2 regions of the Corynebacterium efficiens YS-314 genome follow, and region 1 is predicted to be linked to the other one. Evidence: riboswitches for the same ligand, from Rfam matches in the RefSeq annotation. Region 1 holds a riboswitch; the other holds the start of a gene.

Evidence for each region. Region 1 has a riboswitch for cyclic di-AMP ahead of CE_RS10330 (C40 family peptidase). Riboswitches for the same ligand answer to the same signal wherever they lie in the genome.
Region 2: linked by a shared signal. The riboswitch ahead of CE_RS04585 (resuscitation-promoting factor Rpf1 domain-containing protein) and the one ahead of CE_RS10330 (C40 family peptidase) in region 1 are both predicted to bind cyclic di-AMP.

Annotation. Positions count from the first base shown of each region.
Region 1 covers NC_004369.1:2,206,781-2,214,791, forward strand. The annotation lists gene CE_RS10320 (glycosyltransferase family 4 protein) at 1-265, opposite strand, end outside; gene CE_RS10325 (NlpC/P60 family protein) at 313-1,323, opposite strand; gene CE_RS10330 (C40 family peptidase) at 1,511-2,143, opposite strand; cyclic di-AMP (ydaO/yuaA leader) riboswitch at 2,156-2,331, opposite strand; gene CE_RS10335 (cytochrome bc1 complex cytochrome b subunit) at 3,577-5,202, opposite strand; gene CE_RS10340 (cytochrome bc1 complex Rieske iron-sulfur subunit) at 5,199-6,425, opposite strand; gene CE_RS10345 (cytochrome bc1 complex diheme cytochrome c subunit) at 6,422-7,312, opposite strand; gene CE_RS10350 (aa3-type cytochrome oxidase subunit III) at 7,396-8,011, opposite strand, start outside.
Region 2 covers NC_004369.1:937,195-945,205, reverse strand. The annotation lists gene CE_RS04595 (DUF2771 domain-containing protein) at 1-175, shown strand, start outside; gene CE_RS04590 (cold-shock protein) at 331-714, opposite strand; cyclic di-AMP (ydaO/yuaA leader) riboswitch at 1,061-1,235, shown strand; gene CE_RS04585 (resuscitation-promoting factor Rpf1 domain-containing protein) at 1,243-1,827, shown strand; gene CE_RS14820 (hypothetical protein) at 2,020-2,211, opposite strand; gene CE_RS04580 (helicase-associated domain-containing protein) at 2,277-4,508, shown strand; gene CE_RS04575 (DNA repair helicase XPB) at 4,561-6,234, shown strand; gene CE_RS04570 (DUF3239 domain-containing protein) at 6,235-6,876, shown strand; gene CE_RS04565 (pyridoxal phosphate-dependent aminotransferase) at 6,968-8,011, opposite strand, start outside.

The DNA of each region.
Region 1 (8,011 bases):
TCCCCCGGGCACGGATGATCTCCCCCATGGCATACGCGGTGGTGGGTGTGGGCAGCATGACCGTGCGCGGCCAGCGGATCACCTCATAGGCCAGGGAGGCATCGAAGGCGGTGGCCGCCGGAGCATCCTGGGTGGAGGCGAACACGGTGATCAGATCCGGGTCCTGGGTGGCCAGGAAGTCCCGGACATAGGACTGGATGCCGCCGACCGTGGGAGGAAAGTCATTGGTGACAACAAGGGTTCTTCGTCTGCTGCCGGCATTCACGGCAGGCCTCCTGACCGGTGTCGGTTGTGGGTAGCTATTAGGAGCTGTTAATAACGTCGGGCTCCGTAAAACGGTGCCGAATCAACAGATACCACCTGAACCGGGATCCCGTAGTCCGAGGCATGCACAATCTTGCCATCACCGATATAGAGCCCGACGTGAGTCGCACCGGGATAGTAGCCGACGACATCCCCGGGCTGGAGCTCGTCGCGGGCAACCGGTGTGCCACCCTCCATCTGAGCCTGCGAGGTACGGGGCAGGGTTTTCCCCTGCTGCTGGAACGCCCAGTAGATCAACCCGGAGCAGTCGAACTGATCCGGACCGACGGCTCCCCACCCATAGGGCGCACCGAGTTTGGACAGGGCGGCCTGCACCGCACCACCGGAGCCCGCTGCGAAATCCGCCACATCAATGGCAACAGGATCGTTCTTCTCCACCCACTGCTGACGCAACTCCTCCGTAAGGTTGTCCACCCGCAGTTGGATCTCCTCTTTCTTCCGATCCAGTTCCTCCCGCTCCCGGAGCTGCTGCTCGAGTTGCATCCGCAGCTCCCCGAGCTGGAAATCCGCCTCGGCCTTCAGCCGGTTGACCTCACCGAGTTTCTCCGTGGCCTCGTCCGTGGCGGTGGTGAGATCATCGATGACATCTGCGGTACTGCGGGTCAGGGAGTTGAGATAGCTGACCCGGTCGATGGCGTGCTGCGGGTTCTCCCCGGAGATGGCCACGGTGAGCGGATCAATGACCGTTCTCCGGTACCTCGTCTGCGCAATGCGCTTGAGGTCCCCGCGGTGGGCCTCGGCGGTGGCGGTGGCCTCCTCAGCCTGACGACGATAAACCTCCTGCTGATCCCGCAGCTGGTTGATCGAGTCCTCACGCAGCTGGATGTCCAGCTCCGTGGCCTTGACCTCTTCATTACGGGCGGAGACCTCCTGGGAGACCTGCTCGATCTCCGCGATGAGATCATCCATCTCCTGCCCGTGGACGACACCGGGCGTGGTGAGGAGAGACGCGACAAACAACCCTGGCAGCAGCAACGTGACCCAGCGACGTCCAACCATGTCATGACCTCCTCATGATGCGATATCCCCCGCACCGGTAAAGCATTACGGATCTATAACTTTACTGCAATATGCTGGTGAATTGTTAATCGGACCGGTGACACTGCTGACATCCGCGACTGCGGGGGAAAGCAGAAAACCCGGTCGGAATCGACCGGGTTTTCTGTGGGTTTCCTGCGCGAGAAAGTTAGAAACGCACCGCGGAGTGGAACGGCATGTAGTCCAGGGAATGCTCGGACAGCGGGGTGGAGCTGTTCAGAGCATGGATCACGGTGCCGTGGCCGGAGTAGATACCCACGTGGGTGGCACCGGAGTAGAAAGCGACGATGTCACCGGCCTGCAGGTCGGAGTAGGCAACCGGGGTGCCCTGGGCAGCCTGTGCCTGTGAGGTGCGGGGGATGGACTTACCCACCTGGCTGTAGGCCCAGGAGGTCAGACCGGAGCAGTCGAAGGCGTTTGGACCGGTGGCACCCCAACCGTAGGGAGCACCGATCTTGGAGCGTGCAGCATCCACGATGGCCTGGCCGGTGCTCTGTGCAGGAGCAGCCTGCACGGCAGCGGGCGCCTCCACGACAGCAGCGTAGGCGGCGGGTGCAGCCTGGCTGGACAGGGAGGGGATCCACTGGTCGATACCGGGAACGTTGTTCAGACCCGGGGTGTTCTCGATGCCGGCGATCTCAACGGAGAAACCGGTGTTGGGAATGACAACCTCAGCAGCCTGAGCGGGGTTGGTGATAACGGCGGTGGTGCCAAGTGCGACTGCGGAAACTGCAGCGGCGTTACGGGTAACCCTCGGGTTGCTGCGACGGTGCTTGCCCATGTGATGAAACTCCAAATCTTCCTGTTGGTCTGCCGGGTTAGCTGTCGGATTCGGAGCGGAAGGCCCCTATCCCCATTCCATCCGGATCAGCGCGGTTGACTACTGATCGGACCCTCATGGAGAATTCACCCCAGGAACACTGTGGTTCCCCGGCTCGCATCGTGTTCTGCATCCGATCCCCGGGAGGGATCTTGTTCAGTTCACGGATTCGCGATTAGACATTTTCTATTGTTTCTTTTGCTCGGGATCGAGGCCGGATTTCAAGTTCCGTTCTCCTCAACCCCGCAAGGTCTCAATCAGGTTACGAAACCATATCGGGGAATGTCTAGCCGTAACCGTTGCGCCGACTTGTTATTGAACTGTTATTGAGGGGTATCAGTTCCGAAACCCGCAGACAGGCAAAACACAGGTAGGACTTTTCAGACCGGTTGGGCCATAGGCAAAAACCTCAGGCGACCACGGTTGTTAGGTTTCACCTAAATTCACCGATAAGCCGCTCCTGAATTGTCAGAATCCTCAACATGTTCCGAGCCAAAGAAGGCGATATGACCTTCGTCACAAGATGGCTGGAGAGAGGGATCGCTCCGAAAATGACACCGCTTCCAGACAGCTCCCCCACGCTAACCCTGGGTTCTTCCCACCTCACACGGACCAGCCACCCCGGGCGCCGGGATGGCTCAGAGAAGAGGCACATCCAGCACAGTGGCTGGGGCAGATACCTCGGGGCTGAGCCACAGCGACAGGGGGAGCCGGTGAGGGCACGCAGGGCCAATTTGCCGACGACAGTCGACCATGATGCCACAGCTGACAGGCGGATAGAGTGCTCAGCGCGTCCTACAGGGTCCACAACCATCCCACCGCGGTATCTAGTAACGCACGGTGTGGACCCGGCCAGATACTGCCTGTGTGGGGGGCGTCAGGCGTCGTCAGCTGCCCCACGGCACTGATCCCCCACCCCGCCCCCTACCCGGTCCCCGCTCACACCCCAGGCCCGTCCGCGCGAGGGGGATCTCACGGACGGCAGGTCCGTTCAACGCGACCGGGTGGCTGACCTATATATAAGGTGATGAACCGACTCTGGGGAACGCGTGCGGAACCGACTGCACCGGGACAGAGCATACAACCGGTTCCGAAGCACGATCCTGGCACCCCAGTGCGGTCTGGACGCTTCCGCACCCTGCTGCCGCATCCCCGCCGCACCCCGTCCCACCCCATCGTCGAACAGACCACCATAGATACAGCCCAGGACTAACAAGGGTGGTCTCATCAGACGATGACGCTGTGGCAGTCTTGGTCTCGACCTGAGGGCCTGGGAGTAGGTGTGTGGAGCGCTGCCCCACCGAATTGGTCACCCACACACTGTGGACCTGTCATTGCCCACAAACGCAAGAAGCCCCCGCTGTTGCGGGGGCTTCAACTACGAGGGGAAGGAATTAAATCCGTCCCTCCGCCTGGTCACGCTTACGATTCTCCTCCTGGATGGCAGCCAGGGTGGCTACCTCCTCCAGGTGATTGGCGTGAGCGATTTCGTTGGCCTTAGTGGCGACGGACTCCGGATCTGGTCCGAAGAATCCACCACGGGACTCAACTTCAGCGAACCCGAGCTCGTTGAGCTGCTTCGGCACCTTCGCACCACTGTATGGCAGTGGGATTGGGTGGCCGTGCTCGTCAACCGGGCCGAGTGGCTGGTGGACCTCAATGAACGCGCCGTTAGGCATCTGCTTGATCACACCGGTCTCAATGCCATGCTCCAGAACCTCACGGTCGGAGCGCTGCAGACCGATGCACAGACGGTAGGTGACAAAGTAACCGATGGCCGGGAAGACGATCAGACCGATACGGCCGATCCAGGTCATGGCATTCAGGGACACATCGAACTGGTATGCCCAGATATCGTTACCACCCGAGATGGTCAGGAGGATGTAGAAGATCAGTGCCATGACACCGAGGGAGGTGCGGACCGGCACATCGCGAGGACGCTGCAGCAGGTTGTGGTGCGCATCGTCACCGGTCAGCTTCTTCTCAATCCACGGGTAGGCGATGAGCAGGACCACGAGGATACCCAGCATGATCGCAACCCAGAAGACAGCGGGAACGGTGTAGTTACCGAAGTAGAGCTCCCATGCCGGCATGACACGGGCCGCACCATCTGTCCACAGCATGTAGATATCCGGCTGGGAACCAGCGGAGACCTGAGACGGGTTGTACGGGCCCAGGTTCCAGATCGCGTTGATGGTGGTGACACCAGCAAGCAGGGAGAGGAAGCCGAGGGTGATCGCTCCGAAGGCAACGGACTTGACCGCGAAGACCGGCATAATACGGATGCCGATCACGTTGTTCTCGGTGCGGCCAGCACCCGGGAACTGGGTGTGCTTCTGGTACCAGACCAGAGCTAGATGGGCGGCGATCAGGCCGAGGATGATGCCCGGGATGATCAGGACGTGCGCGATGTAGAAACGGTCGAGCATGATGTCCGACGGGAAGTCCCCACCGAAGATCATCCAGTGCATCCAGGTACCGATGATCGGCAGACCCACGATGATCGCGGACATGATTCGCAGACCGACACCGGAGAGCAGGTCATCAGGCAGGGAGTAACCCATGAAGCCTTCAGCGATGCCCAGGATCAGGAGGACGACACCAATGACCCAGTTGGCTTCACGCGGGCGACGGAACGCACCGGTGAAGAAGATGCGCATCATGTGGACCATCATGGAGACCACGAACATCAGCGCAGCCCAGTGGTGCATCTGACGTACGAACAGTCCACCACGGACCTCGAAGGAGATATCGAGAGCGGTCATGTAGGCACGGGACATCTCCACACCGTTGAGGGGGAGGTAGGCACCGTCGTAGATGACCTTGGTGATCGAAGGATCGAAGAACAGCGTCAGGTAGACACCGGTCAGGATCAGGATGATGAAGCTGTAGAGAGCGATCTCACCCAGGAGGAAGGACCAGTGGGTCGGGAAGACCTTATTAATCTGGCGGCGGATACCACCGGCCATGGTGTAGCGAGAATCAAGATTGTTTCCCACTGTAGCTAGTTTGTTACTCATGACTTACGCTCCCAGAATGCCGGGCCGAGTGGCTCGATGAAGTTGCCGTCGGCGATGAGATAGCCCTCTTCGTCAACAGTGATCGGCAGCTGTGGCAGCGCACGTGCAGCAGGTCCGAAAACCGGCTTGCCGTAGTGCAGTGCGTCGAACTGCGACTGGTGGCACGGGCACAGAATGCGGTTGGTCTGGGCCTCATACAGTGAGGTCGGGCAACCGATGTGCGTGCAGATCTTGGAGTAAGCGTAGTAATCGCCGTAGTGGAAGGACTCCTGGCCTTCGCGCTCGATAACCCTCTCCGCGTCAGCGGTGCGCAGACGGATCAGCATGACTGCGTTACGTGGGCCGTGGATCGAGTGCATGTGGTTGGTGTAGACGTCGCGCTGGGGATCGTAGAGATCGCCATCGTTGACATCTTCCGCAGGCAGTGGGAAGACGGTCTCCATGGACGCAGCGGCCAGATCCTCCGGACGCATACGAACCAGACGGGACACACCGGTGGTGATCCAGTGCTGACCGGACTCGCCGGTGTGGGACTCGGCGATGGCTCCGGTGTCACGACCGAGGTAGAGCTTGACGCCCTGCTCCTGGAGGGTCCAACCGGAGGTCCAGAGGGTGCCGTCACCCATGACATCCATCGGGCCATCCTGTGGACGCCACGGGTTCTTGATCATGCCACCGAGCGGGGCCACGATGGTCAGACCTGCCATCACTGCACCGCCGGCGAGCAGGCCCTGGAGGACCTTACGACGACCGAGGGTGGAGGTCTGCCAGGAATCATTGAGCAGAGCGACGAGGGTGCGACGGTCGACTTCCTCGGAAGGACCATCGTGACGACGCTGAACCGCGATCTCCTCGGGGATGAACTTCTTGACGTAGAGAACGCCGGCAATACCCAGGGAGATGATGCACAGACCGGAGGTGATACCCAGCATCGGGGTGTACAGGGTGTACCACATCAGGCCATCATCGCCGTGGCCCTGGTACTCCCATGGCCAGAAGATGTAGGTGATCAGGAAGCCGATGCCACCGAGGATACCCAGAGCTGCCCAGATACCCACGGAACGTGCAGCGCGCTTCTCCGCCGGATCATTGGCTACCGGGAAACGCTCCTTGCGGTAGGCAATGGTGACGTCATCCAATTCAGTGCCCAGGCGAGCAAGATCATCATTGCTCATGGAGTTCAGTTCCTGGGTGGTGTACTGCTTATTCGTGTTATTACTCATGAACGGGATCCAATCCACATAGCGGCAGCGATAAGAACCATGATGCCGATGCCCCACATGAACAGACCTTCAGAAACCGGGCCGAGGCCGCCGAGCGAGTAACCACCCGGGCTTGGGGTTTCCTTGGTCGACTTGATGAAGGCGATGATGTCCTTCTTCTCATCCGCAGAGAGCTGACGATCAGAGAACTTAGGCATGTTCTGCGGACCGGTCAGCATGGCCTGGTAGATCTCCTGCTCGTTGGCAGGGTCCAGAACCGGAGCGTACTTACCGGAAGACAGTGCGCCACCACGGCCGGTGAAGTTATGGCAGGAAGCGCAGTTGAGGCGGAAGAGGTCGCCACCGCGGGAAACGTCGAGTGGGTCGATCTGACCGTCGAAGTTGGATCCACGCAGTTCCTCCATGGCGAGGGTGCCGTCCTCGTTGTAGACGAGGCCGGGACCGCCACCATTGGCAGCGACGTATGCGGCGATGGCGAGGGTCTGAGCCTCCGTGTAACGAGGGGTCTTACGGGATGCCTGCGCTTCGTTGCGCTGCATCGGCATGCGGCCGGAGTGAACCTGGAAGTACACTGCGCCCTCGCCGACACCGATGAGTGAAGGACCGCGGTCCTGAACACCCTGCAGGTTCATGCCGTGGCAGGTGATGCAGGCGACATCGTAGAGGTCTTTACCCTCTGCGATCAGTGCCTGATCATCTCGCTGGGCAGTCGCGATCTGCGCATCTGGAGTGATCGCTGTCGCGAGGATTCCAGCACCGCTCAGGCCGATGGTCAGAGCCATCGCACCAGCGACTGTGCGCCGTAGTTTACGGCGATTCTTGACCTTCTTGGCCGAGGACTGAGCCTTGCCGGCTCCCTCGGAGGTCTGCGGATTGGTTTCCATCATTTCCCTTTGAATCTCGACTGTGGAAGTGAAGGGCTTCGGGTCATCAGGCTTCAGAGAATCCTTCTAACCTGGGACCCTGGGGCCTACTGAATGAAATAGATCGTGATGAAGAGGCCGATCCAGACCACGTCAACGAAGTGCCAGTAGTAGGACACCACCATTGCCGCGGTTGCCTGAGCCGGCGTGAACTTCGCTTTCTGGATCCTCATCAGAACAACCACGAATGCGATGACACCCGCGATCACGTGAGCGGCGTGGAAGCCGGTCGTGATGTAGAACGCGGATCCATAGACGCTGCTCTGGATGGAGAGACCATGACCAACCAGAGTGAAATACTCGTAAGCCTGACCAATCACGAAGATTGAGCCGAGGATGATCGTGATCAAGAACCACTTGCGGAGACCGTAAACGTCACCCCTTTCAGCCGCAAAGACTCCGAACTGGCAAGTAACGGAGGATGAGACCAGGATTACCGTAATTGCGAGTGCGTAAGGCACATTGAGGTAATCCGTCTGCTCAGCCCATGAGCCGTTTGCCAATCCGTTCGCCCGGGACACGAAGTACATCGCGAAAAGCCCGGCGAAGAACATTAATTCCTGAGACAGGAACACAATGGTGCCGACACTGACCATATTCGGACGGTTCAGTGCCGCAACACGTTGTGGTGCTGCCATACCTGTATTTCCAACTGCGCTCGTC
Region 2 (8,011 bases), 1.3 Mb from region 1:
CAGTTACGAAACAACCGAGGTCACGGTTCCCGGTTCGGTTGATCCCGTGACCGAGGGCGGAGAACGTCCCCGTCTGGTGGTCGTGGAGGTGACCTCCGTGATGATCGGAACGGATGACAACGGCGAGGAGACCCCCTACACCACCACCTGGTCCCTGGCCACTGTGGAGCAGTAGAGGAACAGCAGAGGCCACCGCGGCATCACCTCGTCGATGCACCACTCACACAGATAGGACAACGGTCCCCGGGGTTCAGGTCATTCTGAACCCCGGGGACCGTTGCTGTGTCCGGTTCGGCCACCCGGGTCGACCCCGGTTGGCAGGCCCGCTGGTTATGCCTCGAGTTCCTTGGCCACGGCGCGCAGGATCTTGGCCACCTGCTCCCCGACCTTGCGGTCGGGGTAGTGGCCCTTGAGCAGCGCCGGTTGCACCGTCCCCTCCAGCATAGTCACCATGTCGGAGATGATTCCGTTGAGTTCCTCCGGCTTGTAGGTGTGCTGTGGGCGACGGCGGGGGGTTTCCAGCACCTTCACGCGCAGGGCCTGGGGGCCTTTACGCCCTGCGGCGAAGTCGAATTCGATGCGCTGTCCCTGGTGGAGTTCGGTGACTCCCTTGGGCAGGACCTGCTTGCCCACGAAGCAGTCCTCGCCACCCGGATTGGAGACAAAGCCGAAACCACGCTCAGGGTCATACCATTTCACAGTTCCGACAGGCACGTGCCCTCACCACTTTCTTCCTCAAAAAAACCAACCACTAGCTAAAAGTACGAAGAGACTATTATACACCCCACCCGGTGGCGCTAAAATCCTTCCGGAAACCGGCTTAGTTACGAAAAGATCCATTTTGTGACATACATCATACACCCCTCGACCATCGGGGTGACCTGCACAAATTCCACCTCCGCGACCCCCGGTTTGGTGAAGAACGGATAAAAAACGTGACACAATCGTGACCTTCCGATTACGGTGTCCCTCAGGCATTGCAACAGTTCGCCGAATCCGGCTCATCGCCAAACCCTGTCTGGGGCCGGAGGGGAACACACCGCAGATGCATCAGACCTACAAACCACACACGCTTCTACCTTGTAGAAGACTTGCAGACAGGGACGGGGAACCCACCTGCCCACCGCGGGCACCGGAGGTAACTCCTTGGGGTGAAGCCGAAGTTCTCCTTCGGCAGGGCACATCCTCCGCCCTAACCCGACAGCTAACCTCGACGGCGACAGATGAGAGGACATGCTTTTCATGGGACGTCATTCCGCCAAGACCGCCACCCCGTTCGTCAAGATGGCTGCCACCACCGTTGCCTTCGGTGCCGCCGCTGTGGCCTTCGCCCCGGCCGCCTCCGCAGCCCCCGACTCTGACTGGGACCGTCTCGCCAACTGCGAGTCCGGTGGAAACTGGGCCATCAACACCGGCAACGGCTACCACGGTGGCCTGCAGTTCTCCCCGAGCACCTGGCGCGCCTACGGTGGCGACGAGTTCGCACCGTTTGCCTACCAGGCCACCCGCGAGCAGCAGATCGCCGTCGCCGAGCGCACCCTCGCCGGTCAGGGCTGGGGCGCATGGCCCGCCTGCTCAAGCAAGCTGGGACTGAACTCCGCCCCCACCCCGCGCAACCTCAACCCCGCTCCGGCACCTGCCCCGGCTCCGGCAGCACCGGCCGAGTACCGTGCCACCGTGGACACCAACACCAACCCGGTTGTCGGTTCCAGCGACCTCAACACCGTCCAGGGCATCTACGATGCTGTCTCCGGCACCCTGGCGCAATACGGTGTGCAGGTCCCCGCCGAGATCCAGGCGCACTACAACGCCTTCATCGGCCGCTAAACCTACCTGCCCGTCGGTGCTCCACCGACTGCACCGGCTCCACCGGCTGGATCACAAGGGGCGGGCCCTTCCCCATCGCGGGAGGGCCCGCCCCTTTCGTGTCTGCACCCGGGGATGAGAAGACCCCCACCCTGACGGACCGGTGATCGGTCTGCCGGGGTGGGGGTCTGCTTCAGGACCCGCGGAAACTCTCTAGCGGTTGATACGGGTGTACGGGTGGACGTAGCCGATCGTCTCGGCCGGGACCGGGAATTCCATATCGTCGCCCCATGGGCTGGACGCGCCAGCATAGGGAGCAATGAGTTCAGTGACTACGTGACCTTCGCTTGGGTCGTGATCGGGCCAAGCCGGATCAACGTAACCCTTCTTCTCTACATTTGCCATGTTTCCCATTCTCTCAAATCCGACAGACAAAAGTCACCTCAACTGCACCTAAACTTGGGGACATCATGAAAAAAGATTCCCCCGTTCCCACCCTCACGGGGTGGTTGGAACAGCTCGACGATGACCAACTGTCTGGAATTCTCCGTAACCGACCCGACACCGCCCTTCCCCTACCACCTGGTTTAGGTTCCCTTGCTGCACGTTTACAACTGCGGGCCTCCATCCAGCGCGCCGTCCACAAACTATCCGCCCTTGAGTTGGCGGTGCTGGAGGCCGCCGCCAACGCGGGTGCGGAACTCAACCCGATTACTGCCCCCGAAGTGGTGGAGCGACTCCACCGTGCGCTGCGTCATTCCGCAGCCGTGCCCACCGCCGAACAGATCGGTGAGGCGCTTAACCGTCTCCGGCAGCTGGCGCTCGTCTTCGGTGGGGAGCGGTTCATTATCCTGCCTGAGACCATGGCCACGCTTCCCACCAACTGGCAGCTGTTGCCGGAGGAACACGGGAGGAGCCTGACGTTCGGGGAGGCGTCGCAAAGCATTGAGGCGCTGCCCGCACGTCACCGCAAGATCCTGGTCACGCTGGTCACCTCCAACGGGCTGGGGCTCACCCGCGACGCCGCGCTGTCCGCGGATCCCGCGCGCCCGATCCCGCAGCTGATCAAGGCGGGTCTGCTCTCGCGTGTGGATGAGCAGACCGTCAAACTGCCGGGCGTGGTGCGGCGCGTGCTGGAGGGCCAGGAGGACACCGCCTGGCGTGTGGTGCCCGTCGAACCCAGCGCGGTCCCGGGCGCGGACGATGCGGGTATCGCCGCGGGGTTGGAGGTGGCGCGCCTGCAACGGATGCTTATCGACGCCCTCTCCACCGCCCCGGCATCCACCCTCAAGGAGGGAGCGCTCGGCGTGCGCATGGTCACCCGGCTGACCCGGGAACTGCAGGTGGATGAGCAGCAGGTCGCCAGGGTGGTCAGCCTGGGTGTGTCCAGCGGGCTGCTGCGCCGCGGGGTGCCCGACCCCCTCCCGGCCGATGACGACGGCGGTGACTATATCGCCCCGACCCCGGTGGCCGATGAGTGGCTGCAGGCCACCCTGGCCGAGCAACTCGCCCACCTGATGCGGGGTTGGTGGACGCAGACGTACGCTGCCTGGCTGGTCGGCGAGGCCGATGAGAAGAACAAACCCATCCACCTGCTCAGCCCGGCCTCGCGACGGGATGCGCTGCCGGAGACCCGCGCCATGATCCTGCAGTCCCTGACCCGGGTTGGTGAGGAGGATCTGGAGGCGGATCTGTTCTTCCACCACCCCCTGGCGGCATCGCGCATCCCGAGGGAGACCATCCGCCACCTGCTGGAGGAGGCCCGCTGGATCGGCGCGGTGGCCGGGGGTGGTGTGACCTCGCCGGCGCGGGTACTGACACAGGCCCCGGCGGGTGTGATCCCGGAGATTGCAGACATCGCCGTGGCGGTCCGCGCCCCGAAACCGGTGGACTACTTCATCGTGCAGGCCGATTACACCGTCATGGTGCCCGGTCCCCTGCAACCGGAGATGCAGAAGATCATCGGGCAGCTCGCCGATCTGGAGTCCCCGGGCCTGGCCAGTGTCTACCGCATCAGTGAGGCCTCGCTGCGCCACGCGATGGATCTGGGACTCACCGCCACCGAGATCGAGGATTTCCTCACCCAGCACAGCGCCACCGGGCTGCCCCAGTCGGTGGCGTATCTGCTGCAGGACATCGCCCGCCGGCACGGCACGCTGCGTGGTGGGCCCGCCCTGTGTTATCTCCGCAGTGATGACCCGGCCCTGCTGCACTCCGCGGTGGAGGCGGCAGGGGCGCTCGGGTTACGTCAGATCGCGCCGACCGTGGCGGTGTCCAACGCCTCCCTCATCGAGGTGATCACCGCCCTGCGCAAGGCCGGGATGCAGCCGGTGGCGGAGGATGCCCTGGGTGCCAGCCTCGATCTGGCACCACGGCCGGCCCGTGTGCCGGCCGCGGAACAACCCCGGTCCGCCGGCCCCCTGGATGAGAGCCGCATCAGGGCGGCGGTGGCCGCGATCCGGCGGGAGGAGGTGGCACGCACCGGAACGGTCTCGGATCAGCCCACCCTGGCGGTGCTGCAGGCCGCGGTGCGGGGACAGCGGACGGTGACGCTGGGGTTCGTCGACAAGCAGGGGGTTGCGGTGCACCGGACCGTCAAGCCTCTGACGGTCAACGCCGGTCAGGTCGACGCGCTGGATGAATCCACCGGTGCCGTGCACCGTTTCATGTTGCACAGGATCACAGAGGTGATAGTGGACTAGCGGGAAAACAGTGACATAATGGAGGTTTGTATATCGATAGGAGACACATTTAGTGGCCTTTGGCGATGGACCTCTGATCGTCCAATCCGACAAAACCGTCCTGCTGGAAACCGGTCATGACCTGGCCGGTGAAGCCCGCGCCGCGCTCGCCCCCTTCGCCGAGCTCGAGCGCGCACCCGAGCACGTCCACACCTACCGCATCACCCCGCTGGCACTGTGGAACGCCCGCGCCGCGGGCCACGACGCGGAGCAGGTGGTCGACGTCCTCGAGCGCTACAGCCGTTTCCCCGTCCCCCAACCCCTGCTTGTCGACGTCGCCGAGACCATGTCCCGCTACGGCCGTGTGCGCATGCACAAACACCCCGCCCACGGCCTGATCCTGGAATCCTCCGAACCGGCGATCCTCGTGGAGATCTCCCGCCACAGGAAGATCAAACCGATGCTGGGACAGCAGCTCGACCCCGAGACCATCGCGGTGCACCCCTCTGAGCGGGGCCGCCTGAAACAGGAACTGCTCAAGATCGGTTGGCCGGCTGAGGACCTCGCCGGCTATGTCGACGGTGAGGCGCACCCCATCGCGCTGTCCACCGAGGTCGAGGACTGGTCGCTGCGTGACTACCAGCAATACGCCGCCGACTCCTTCTGGGAGGGTGGTTCCGGCGTGGTCGTGCTGCCGTGTGGTGCCGGCAAGACGATGGTGGGTGCGGCCTCCATGGCCAGGGCCCAGGCCACCACCCTCATCCTGGTCACCAACACCGTCGCCGGGCGCCAGTGGAAGGATGAGCTGCTGCGCCGCACCACCCTCACCGAGGATGAGATCGGCGAATACTCCGGTGAACGCAAGGAGATCCGCCCGGTCACCATCGCCACCTACCAGGTGGTCACCCGTCGCACCAAGGGCGAATACAAGGCGCTGGAGCTGTTCGACTCCCGCGACTGGGGCCTGATCATCTACGACGAGGTGCACCTGCTGCCCGCCCCGGTGTTCCGCATGACCTCCGATCTGCAGTCCAGGCGCCGACTGGGCCTGACCGCCACCCTCGTGCGCGAGGACGGCCGCGAGGGCGACGTGTTCTCCCTCATCGGCCCGAAGCGTTACGACGCCCCATGGAAGGACCTCGAGGCCCAGGGCTTCATCGCCACCGCCGACTGCGTGGAGGTCCGCACCACCATGACCGATGCCGAACGCATGGTCTACGCCACCGCGGAGACCGCCGACCGCTACCGCCTGGCCGCCACTGCCCACACCAAGACCCGTGTGGTCCGGAGGATCCTGGAACAGCATCAGGGGCAACCCACCCTCATCATCGGTGCCTACCTGGATCAGCTGGAGGAACTCGGGGCGGAATTCGATGCCCCCATCGTGGACGGCAAGACCTCCAACAAGAAGCGCGGGGAGTTGTTTGATAGATTCCGTTCCGGCGAACTGAACGTGCTGGTGGTGTCCAAGGTGGCGAATTTCTCCATCGACCTGCCCGAGGCCGCCGTGGCCATCCAGGTCTCCGGTACCTTCGGGTCCCGCCAGGAGGAGGCCCAGCGACTGGGCAGGCTCCTGCGCCCCAAGGCCGACGGTGGCGAAGCCCACTTCTACTCCGTGGTCAGCCGGGACACCCTGGACACCGAATACGCCGCCCACCGGCAACGGTTCCTCGCCGAACAGGGTTATGCCTACCGGATCATCGACGCCGACGATCTCCTCTTCCCCATTACCGAGAAAGAAACATAGATGACGCACTTCTCCTTTGACGTCGACGAAGCCTACGCCCGGAAGAACAACGAGTTCCTCCGCGACACCAAACGCCTCCAGATCTCCGCATTCTTCTTCGGTCTGGTGCTGCTGGCGATCGGTGGGGTGTTGTACTACCTGGCCGACGGCGCCGTCTGGGGCTGGATGGTCCTGATCGTCATGGGCATCATGGCGGCCCTGAGTTTCGTCATGATCCCCGTCCTGCCCCGCCAGGTCGGTTCCGCCGAATCGCTCTACAACACCTATCCCCTGGTCCCGGCCGTGGTGGCTGAGATCAACCCCCGCGATGTGGTGCTGCTGGCCCTGGTCAACACCAATGTGGATGAAACCCTGCCCCCACGCTGGGGTCTGGCGGTGCGCACCATCAACCGCCTCGGTGTGCATGACCGCAAACTCGGTGAGCGCGTGCCGTCCGTGGCCGTCAGTGGCCGACGCACCATCCGCGACCAGGACCACTGGGATGAAATCAGCCCCATGCCCATCACCTGGGGCACCACGGACGCCGACGTGGTCCGACGCGCCGAGAAGACCATCCCCCACGACCTGTGGAACAAGCTGGAGAAGAACCGCAACAGGCTCGACGAGGTCAAGAACACCCGCATGAACCTGCTGGTGCTCTAGGAAGTTCTTCAGGGAAATATGCTGCCGGTGGTAGCCACTGAGAAATCGGTGGTGGCCACCGGCTTTTTGTCTGCCTGGGTAGGCTCCGTCGTTATAGGGAGCCTGCCGCGCGCAGCCGCTGTGCCGCCTCCCGCAGTGTGTCCTCCTGCTTGCAGAACGCGAACCGTACCTTCGAGGACCATTGTTCGGGCTTGTCGACGAACGCCTGTACCGGAATCGCCGCCACCCCGACCCGGTCAATGAGATCGAAGCAGAACTCCGCACCATCACGCTCGCCGATGTCTGCGACCACGAAATACGTTCCATGCGAATCATGGACCTTCAGGCCAGCCTGCGTCAGCGCGTCTGTGAGGATATCCCGTTTGTTCTGCAGCCCCTTGCGCATCTGTTTGACCCACGGTTTCTCATGGGCGACGGCATGGGCGACAGCGGGTTGGAACGGGGTAGCACCCACATAGGACATGAACTGTTTCGCCCGGATCACCGCCTCCAGGATCGGGGCGGGGGCCAGCGCCCAGCCGGTCTTCCATCCCGTGACGTTGAAGGTCTTGGCCGCCGAGGACACCGTGATCGTCCGATCCCACATGCCGGGCAGACTAGCAACAGCGGTGTGGGAGACCTTGTCGAAGGTCAGGTGCTCATACACCTCATCAGAGAGCACCAACAGATCATAGGCACGGGCGATACCCGCGAGGGCCTCCAATGACCGCTTGGAGAACACCGACCCCGTGGGGTTGTGCGGACTATTGACGATGATCATGCTCGTCTTCTTCGTCACAGCGGCATGGACAGCATCGGTGTCGAGCACCCAGGTATTGTCCTCCTCCTTCAGGGGCACGGCCACCCGCGTCGCGCCGGCCAGGGCGATGGCCGCGGCGTAAGCATCATAATAGGGCTCAAGGACAATCACCTCATCCCCCGGCTCCACCAACCCCAGCACCGACGCGGAGATCGCCTCGGTGGCGCCGACGGTGATGAGGACCTCCGTGTCGGGGTCGTAGTCGAGTTTGAAGCGTTTATGTCTGTCACTGGCCACCGCTGTGCGCAGTCCCAGGTCTCCCCTGCCACCGGAGTACTGATTGTTGCCCCCGAGGATCTGCTGCGAGGCGATCTCCAGCATCGGTGCCGGGCCGTC